Acetivibrio cellulolyticus CD2: one gene and its partner. The protein of the gene in region 2 interacts with the protein of the main gene of each other region in a pairwise test. Links are inferred from orthologs where the notes say so. Each region holds a gene or a part of one and is shown on either strand. Other genes may lie near its edges.

Region 1 (3,271 bases), on a different replicon or contig from region 2:
TCAGGTACAACAGACCTTGCCAAAGGCGTTATGCTTTCTCACAAAAATATATGTTCAGACCTTATGTCTGTTACTTCATCAATATACTTTGACAGTACCGATTCGGTTTTATCTATATTGCCGCTTCACCATACTTACGCTTGTACTGTGGATTTTCTGACTATAACCTACTACGGTGCGTGTATATCATTTAATGAAGGATTGAAACATATTAGCAGGAATTTAAAAGAAACCTCTCCAACAATACTTATTTTGGTGCCTCTTATAATAGAGAACATGTATCAAAAAGTGTGGGCTCAAGCCTCAAAAGATAAGAAGCTAAAATTCAAACTCAAACTTGGACTTTCAATAAGTAACTTTCTTTATAACAATTTTAAAATTGATATCCGCAAAAAGCTATTTAAGCAAATAATTGATAATCTAGGCGGAAGAGTACGGCTTATTATTGCTGGTGCAGCCGGAATAGATCCTGTAGTATCAAAAGGTTTTAGAAGCTTTGGCATCACTATATTGCAGGGATATGGCCTTACAGAAGCATCCCCTATTATTTCAGTTAACAGAGAAAATCTCTATAGAGATGATTCAATAGGTCTCCCACTTCCAGGCATAGAGGTAAAAATAGTTAATCCTGATAAAGATGGAATTGGTGAGATAATAGTAAAGGGTGGCAATATTATGCTAGGCTACTACCAAAATGAAGCCGCTACTCAAAAAGTATTGAAAGATGGCTGGCTCTATACTGGAGACCTGGGTCGTATAGATAGTCACGGATTTATCTATTTAACCGGAAGAAAGAAAAATGTTATCGTTACAAAGAACGGAAAAAACGTCTTTCCAGAGGAAGTTGAATCTTATATTAATAAGAGTCCATATATCAAGGAATCCCTTGTAACCGGCAAAAATATAGATGCAAATGGAGAAACTATAGTTACAGCACAAATTGTAATTGACTTAGATATCATAAAGGAAAAGCTTGGCACAGATACTCCCTCAGAGGAAGAAATATACAAACTTATCAAATCGGAAATTAATCATGCAAACCATAACATGCCGCTTTACAAGAGGGTTCAAGATTTTACTATACGCGAAAACGAATTTGCCAAGACTACAACAAAGAAAATAAAACGTTATCTGGAAAAGCAACCCTTCTTTACAGAATAAATATGCCTTTCATAAAACAAAACAGGTTTACCCGTGAAAAGCTTACTTTTGGGATAAACCTGTTTTTAATTTTCGAATTATACTGGATAGCAAAAAAAATATGCATGAACAAACAGATGAAGTACAATGTTAATATTATAAATACCTACAAATTTGTAAGTTTAAAATTGCTCTATCTACGCATAACGCCGTCAGACCACAATCTTTCAAGATTATAGAACGCTCTATCCTCTTCATGGAAAATATGAACAACTACGAAATTAAAGTCAAGCAGAATCCACCTTGCACTGTTATATCCTTCTTTTCTAAGAATTTCGACATTCTGTTCCTTCATTTTTTGCTCTACTTCATCAGCAAGAGCCTTAATATGCGTTGTTGAAGTACCGCTGCAAATTACAAAATAATCTGCAATAACTGTAACCTCGCTTATGTCTATACTTCTTACATCCTTTGCCTTTTTATCTGTCAAAATCTCGGCAATCTTTTGTGCTATTATATTTGAATCCACTAACTCCACCCTTTCAAAATTATCTTTAGACTTTAAATCCATTTATTTAAGATTTATAATCATCACCTAATATTACTAAAATATCAAACCTTGACTGAGGATCAAGTTCCTTCCTGACCTTTTTAATGTCCAGCAAATTCTTAATCCATTCCCCTGAAACATTTTCTTTTTTCTCTATTACAACCGAACTTATACTTTTTAGAGAGTTATCATTTCCAGCGCTTACAACAAATCCGTTTAATTCAAGTGCTACTCTTACCTTTTCTGCAAGTCCTGATATTCTAGTGTAATTTATAACCTTTACACTTATATCTTTATTTTTTATTATTGCCTCGCCAACTGCTTTCATTGCTTCCTTATCGGAAGAATCTGTCGTCTCAACATTTGCTATCTTAAAATTTTCCTCTTTTATGTCGGCTTTGCTATCAACATTCTTTTCCGAAGCGGTAGGTGTAGGAACAGGCTCTACACTAACTTCCTTGGACTTACTTGAAAAGACATTATTAAATATGACTAATGCTGCTATTACAGCTGCAATTAGCACACCTGCAGACAATATAATCCGCTTAACGCTTTTTACTCTAACCTTTCCAAGTCCTTTTCCCTTAGCTACCATATTGCAGCAAACCTCCACAAGTTCCACCAAGCAAAATCTCATATGTTTTGAGACCATCCAATTTTTGAAACATTTGCTTTGCAAATACCTAAAATGAAAAACTCAACAGTTTATTCTATATTCTTCATAACGTAATTCCATGTGTCTATTGTATCTATCTGAATAAGTTCTCTTTTTTTAACCAGATGTTTTATAATACTCCTCAGAGAAATAACCATTCCCTGGTCAAGGTCAGCAAAAACAACCTCCCTAACTTTTTCAACACCAGGGAAATCCCTTCCAGGCTCAATATAATCTGCCAGAAAAATTATTTTATCTAAAGTGTTCATATTCTTGCGGCCTGTAGTATGGCAGTTGATAGCTCCAAGAATTTCCTCATCCTCTACTCCATACTCCGCCCTTGCTACTACTGCACCAACAGGTCCATGGAGCAACTTAGGCTCCAAAGCACATATATCATCTACCTCAATATTATGCTCCTTACACAGTCTTAAAACTTCTTCCTTTTTTATTTCCCTGGCACAATCATGAAGGATACCTGCCAACTCTGCCTTTTTCACATCAACTCCAAATTTTGATGCTAGTTTAACGGCTGTCTCCATAACACCCAATGAATGTTTAAACCTTTTAGGTGATAAAACCTTCTGAAGCTTGTCTCTAATTTCATCTATTGTCATCAATCAATACCTCTTTTAAAAACTAATGCAAACCTTCAAGCTAAACCTGACTCTTCTAATCAATATATAACTTATTTTCTTTAATATAAGCTTCTACGGTGTCAGGAACAAGGTATTTTATTGACCTTCCTCCTTTTATCCTGTTTCGGATTTCAGTAGAAGATATCTCTATAAGAGGAGTATCTATAAAATGAATTCTGGCCGAGAAAGTATCTCTAAGGTATTCCATTTGCTTGTTAAAGCCTTCAGAATCGTTTCCAGGCCTCAAAACAGCAATGAACTCACATATATTAAACACGTCCTGATAGT
Region 2 (3,307 bases):
CTTAAGTGTTGGTGCACTGCCTCCATGCATCGCTGCAAGTGTATTCGAAAGTCTCACAGCTTCAATGACCTCCGCCACTGACCTGTGTGTTCCACTTTCTCTTAAATATGATACCATACTCGAAAAATATTCAGATGGAAGTTTCTCAAAGTCCTTTTCTCTCAAGCATTCCCACATCATGCCGTAATAAGCGGGTGCAGTGTTGCCTGCGCCGTAACCCGACCTTGATGACAGCCTGTAGTATGAATATGGCATTAGGGTAAGCTTTGTCTTAACCCTTGGAAGGCTTGAAAATTCTTCATCGGTCATAGGTGGTAAATCCCCGCCAAGTGCCGTCGAATGATATGCGCCAGTTACTACTACAACCTTTTCCGGTTTATGACCGGATTTGATAGTATCCTGAATTCTTTTCCTCATATAAGCTTCCCGGACAAGGTTTTTGGCTTCCTCAAATCTGTTGTCATGGGATAACTGCCTTATACTCTTCCCAAACTCAAAAACTGCAAGGCGGTATGCATCTTTATTTAAATTATGTTCAAAATTCCGTTCCCAATATGTATCATGGTCATCATCTCCTGCCATTAGAGCCCATTTTTCATAAACAGATTTGTTTTTTATCGTAGTGGCATATACTGCTTCACTTTCGCTATCTGATCCCTTTTCAATTTTATTTAAATCAGCTTCTTCTTTACTTTCTATGGTTTCGCCATCTCCGCTTTTGACGGTACCGTCAGTTTTGTCTCTATCTTTATTTGAATACTCCAGATTTATAAAAACATCGGAAGGCAGATCAATAAATTCTGCATGGGCGTTATTCTTTTTTGACCATACGAAAGCCTGATATTCTGGAGAGTACTCTGCAAAAGGATACAAAAGTGTCCTTACAGGCAATTCCTCTGTGTATGCCAATATTGCAACAGGAGGCTTGGTAGCTTTGCCTGTAAAATGCTCAATTTGCGGATTTGCATCGGATAACCCTTCGACAAGTACAGCCGTGGGCATTATTTCATCAAGAAATTTAAGCAATTGATGCGCTCCTTGGGGTGATAAATGCCTGACTCCAAAAAAATGTGGTGACTTTTCTGTATGCTTCACACATTCATCTCCTTACAAGCATTGTACAAATCACGCCACTCGGAACCACGTTTTTTTAATACGTTATCTATATATTCCTTCCAAACCAGTTTATCCTTTTCCTCATCCTTCACAACTGCTCCCTGAAGCCCCGCAGCAATGTCCTCATTTGTAATCTTTCCTGCTCCAAAACTTGCTGCAAGAGCCATACTGTTTGCAAGTAGAGATATAGCCTCTGCTGTTGATATTACGCCACTCGGTGGCTTAATCTTTTCTTTGCTGTCTAAAGTCATACCGTTTCTCAATTCACGGAAAATTGTAACAACCTTCTCAATTGCATCTTCAGAAGGAAGAGACGCTTGAAGGTCTAAGTTTACTGCCAGTTCTTTTACACGTTTTCTTACAATTTCAATTTCCGTATTAATATCCCCCGGAGTAGGCAGCACAATAATGTTGAATCTTCGCTTCAAAGCGGAGGACATATCGTTTACACCCCTGTCCCGTGTATTTGCAGTAGCTATTATTGAAAAGCCTTTCGCCGCTGGAAGTTCAAATCCTAATTCAGGAATGGAAATTCTCTTTTCGGAAAGAATTGAAATCAATGCATCCTGGACTTCCGAAGCACATCGGGATATTTCTTCAAATCTCGCAATTCCACCAAGCTCCATAGCTCTAAATATTGGACTTTTAACCAATGCTTCCTTTGATGGACCATTAGCAAGGAGCATTGCATAATTCCATGAATAGCGAATTTGCTCTTCCGTTGTACCTGCTGTCCCCTGGACAACCTTTGTAGAATCACCATGTATAGCAGCTGTAAGATGTTCTGAAAGCCAGGACTTCGCGGTTCCTGGTTCTCCAATCAGGAGCAGCGCCCTATCAGTTATAAGTGTAGATATAGCTATTTCAACCAATCTTTTATTTCCTATGTACTTTGGAGTAATCTCTACTCCTTTAACTTTTCCCCCGGTTATATAAGTCAGCACTGAACGTGGCGACATTTTCCATCCGGTCGGTATACGCTCAGTTTCTGCAGAAATCAACGCCTCTATTTCATGAGCATACATTTGCTCCGCCGGCAACCTCAATACTTCATTAGATTCAGCCATTTTCCATTCTCCCCCACTTTATTTTTTATTTTTCAGATACCATGTAACGTCTGCTAGCACTTCTGTTCCTTCGTTATTAAACTTTGCTGCAAATTCCTCTATATATTGAACATCACTCGCTGGCAATAATTTCATTACACCCGCAAAGTCATTCAAATAGTATCTCATATAATTTTTATTGTTATTGAAATTAAACTCCAAAACATTGAGAATCTCTTCCCTGACTTTCTCATATCCAGCCTGAAACAGACCCAATATTATATAGTTTAAGTATCTGTCGCCAAATTTCATATGGGCTTTCAGTTTTTCAAGCAAAATTAAACATGAATTCATATCACCCCTTGAAATAAGCTTGCAACCCAACGAAATTTCATCCTGACTCAAAAGTAACTTTGCCCAGCGTTTATCCCATCTTATATTATATTTATTAATTGTATTTATATAGTAGTTCCTTATGTTTGAGTAATAATAATCCTGAATCCGGTACGCTTCATCAAAATCGCAGTAAAATGACATAACCTTTATAATTTCACTACGCTCAAAAGACTTTTTACCATTTTCCATCAGAGGTGAATAGTTTTCAAATACATATTCAGATGATTTTGACCTTATTGCAGCTTCTAAGGAAAACTCTATAATTGAATTATTATATTTCCCCAAGGTTGATACTAGGAAATCATAAGCCTCATAACTTTCAAACGCCAGAATATTCCTTGCTGATGTACGAATTATAGTATCATCTGCATTGTTAATCTTGAACTTTGTCAATTTTTTCGAGAGGTCAATACATTTTTTAAGAAACTCAAAAATGCCATTATCCCTTTTCCCAAGCATACAATCTAAAACCGTAACAAAATACTCAACTTCCAATTTTTCATTCTCGGATTTATTTCCGGTATCAGAACTCATAATCAATTCCATACTTTTTTCAGCCTCTTCCAAAAGGCTTTTTACAATTTCCTGCGAATCGTTTTCTCTGATTGGCTCAGAGACAATATCTCTGTCCTTTCCCCTGAATGCATTAAACAAGCACTTAACAGCACTTCCTGATTTGATTTTCCCAAGAGCATAAAATGCTGCCTCACGAACTTCCTTCTTCTTATCATTTGATAGCTCTATCAACA

The links.
Region 1: the proteins of ACECE_RS0221910 (region 2) and rsfS interact in binary tests that used the Escherichia coli proteins (3 or more experiments, as listed by UniProt). The link is inferred for Acetivibrio cellulolyticus CD2 from one-to-one orthologs.

The regions. Positions count from the first base shown.
Region 1 is NZ_JH556657.1:470,620-473,890, reverse strand. What follows is about bases 23-2,959. They hold rsfS (ribosome silencing factor), read right to left. Parts: upstream 1,712-2,959; coding sequence 1,334-1,711; downstream 23-1,333. Other genes in these bases: yqeK (bis(5'-nucleosyl)-tetraphosphatase (symmetrical) YqeK), read right to left, coding at 2,396-2,959; ACECE_RS0214100 (LytR C-terminal domain-containing protein), read right to left, coding at 1,716-2,285; ACECE_RS0214110 (AMP-dependent synthetase/ligase), read left to right, coding at 23-1,161. Also shown: more of ACECE_RS0214110, read left to right, coding at 1-22; more of yqeK, read right to left, coding at 2,960-2,962; nadD (nicotinate-nucleotide adenylyltransferase), read right to left, coding at 3,018-3,271. UniProt on the Escherichia coli protein: Functions as a ribosomal silencing factor. Interacts with ribosomal protein uL14 (rplN), blocking formation of intersubunit bridge B8.
Region 2 is NZ_JH556659.1:424,609-427,915, reverse strand. What follows is about bases 138-3,110. They hold ACECE_RS0221910 (AAA family ATPase), read right to left. Parts: upstream 2,184-3,110; coding sequence 1,092-2,183; downstream 138-1,091. Other genes in these bases: ACECE_RS0221905 (HEAT repeat domain-containing protein), read right to left, coding at 2,202-3,110; ACECE_RS0221915 (DUF5682 family protein), read right to left, coding at 138-1,095. Outside these bases: more of ACECE_RS0221915, read right to left, coding at 1-137; more of ACECE_RS0221905, read right to left, coding at 3,111-3,307.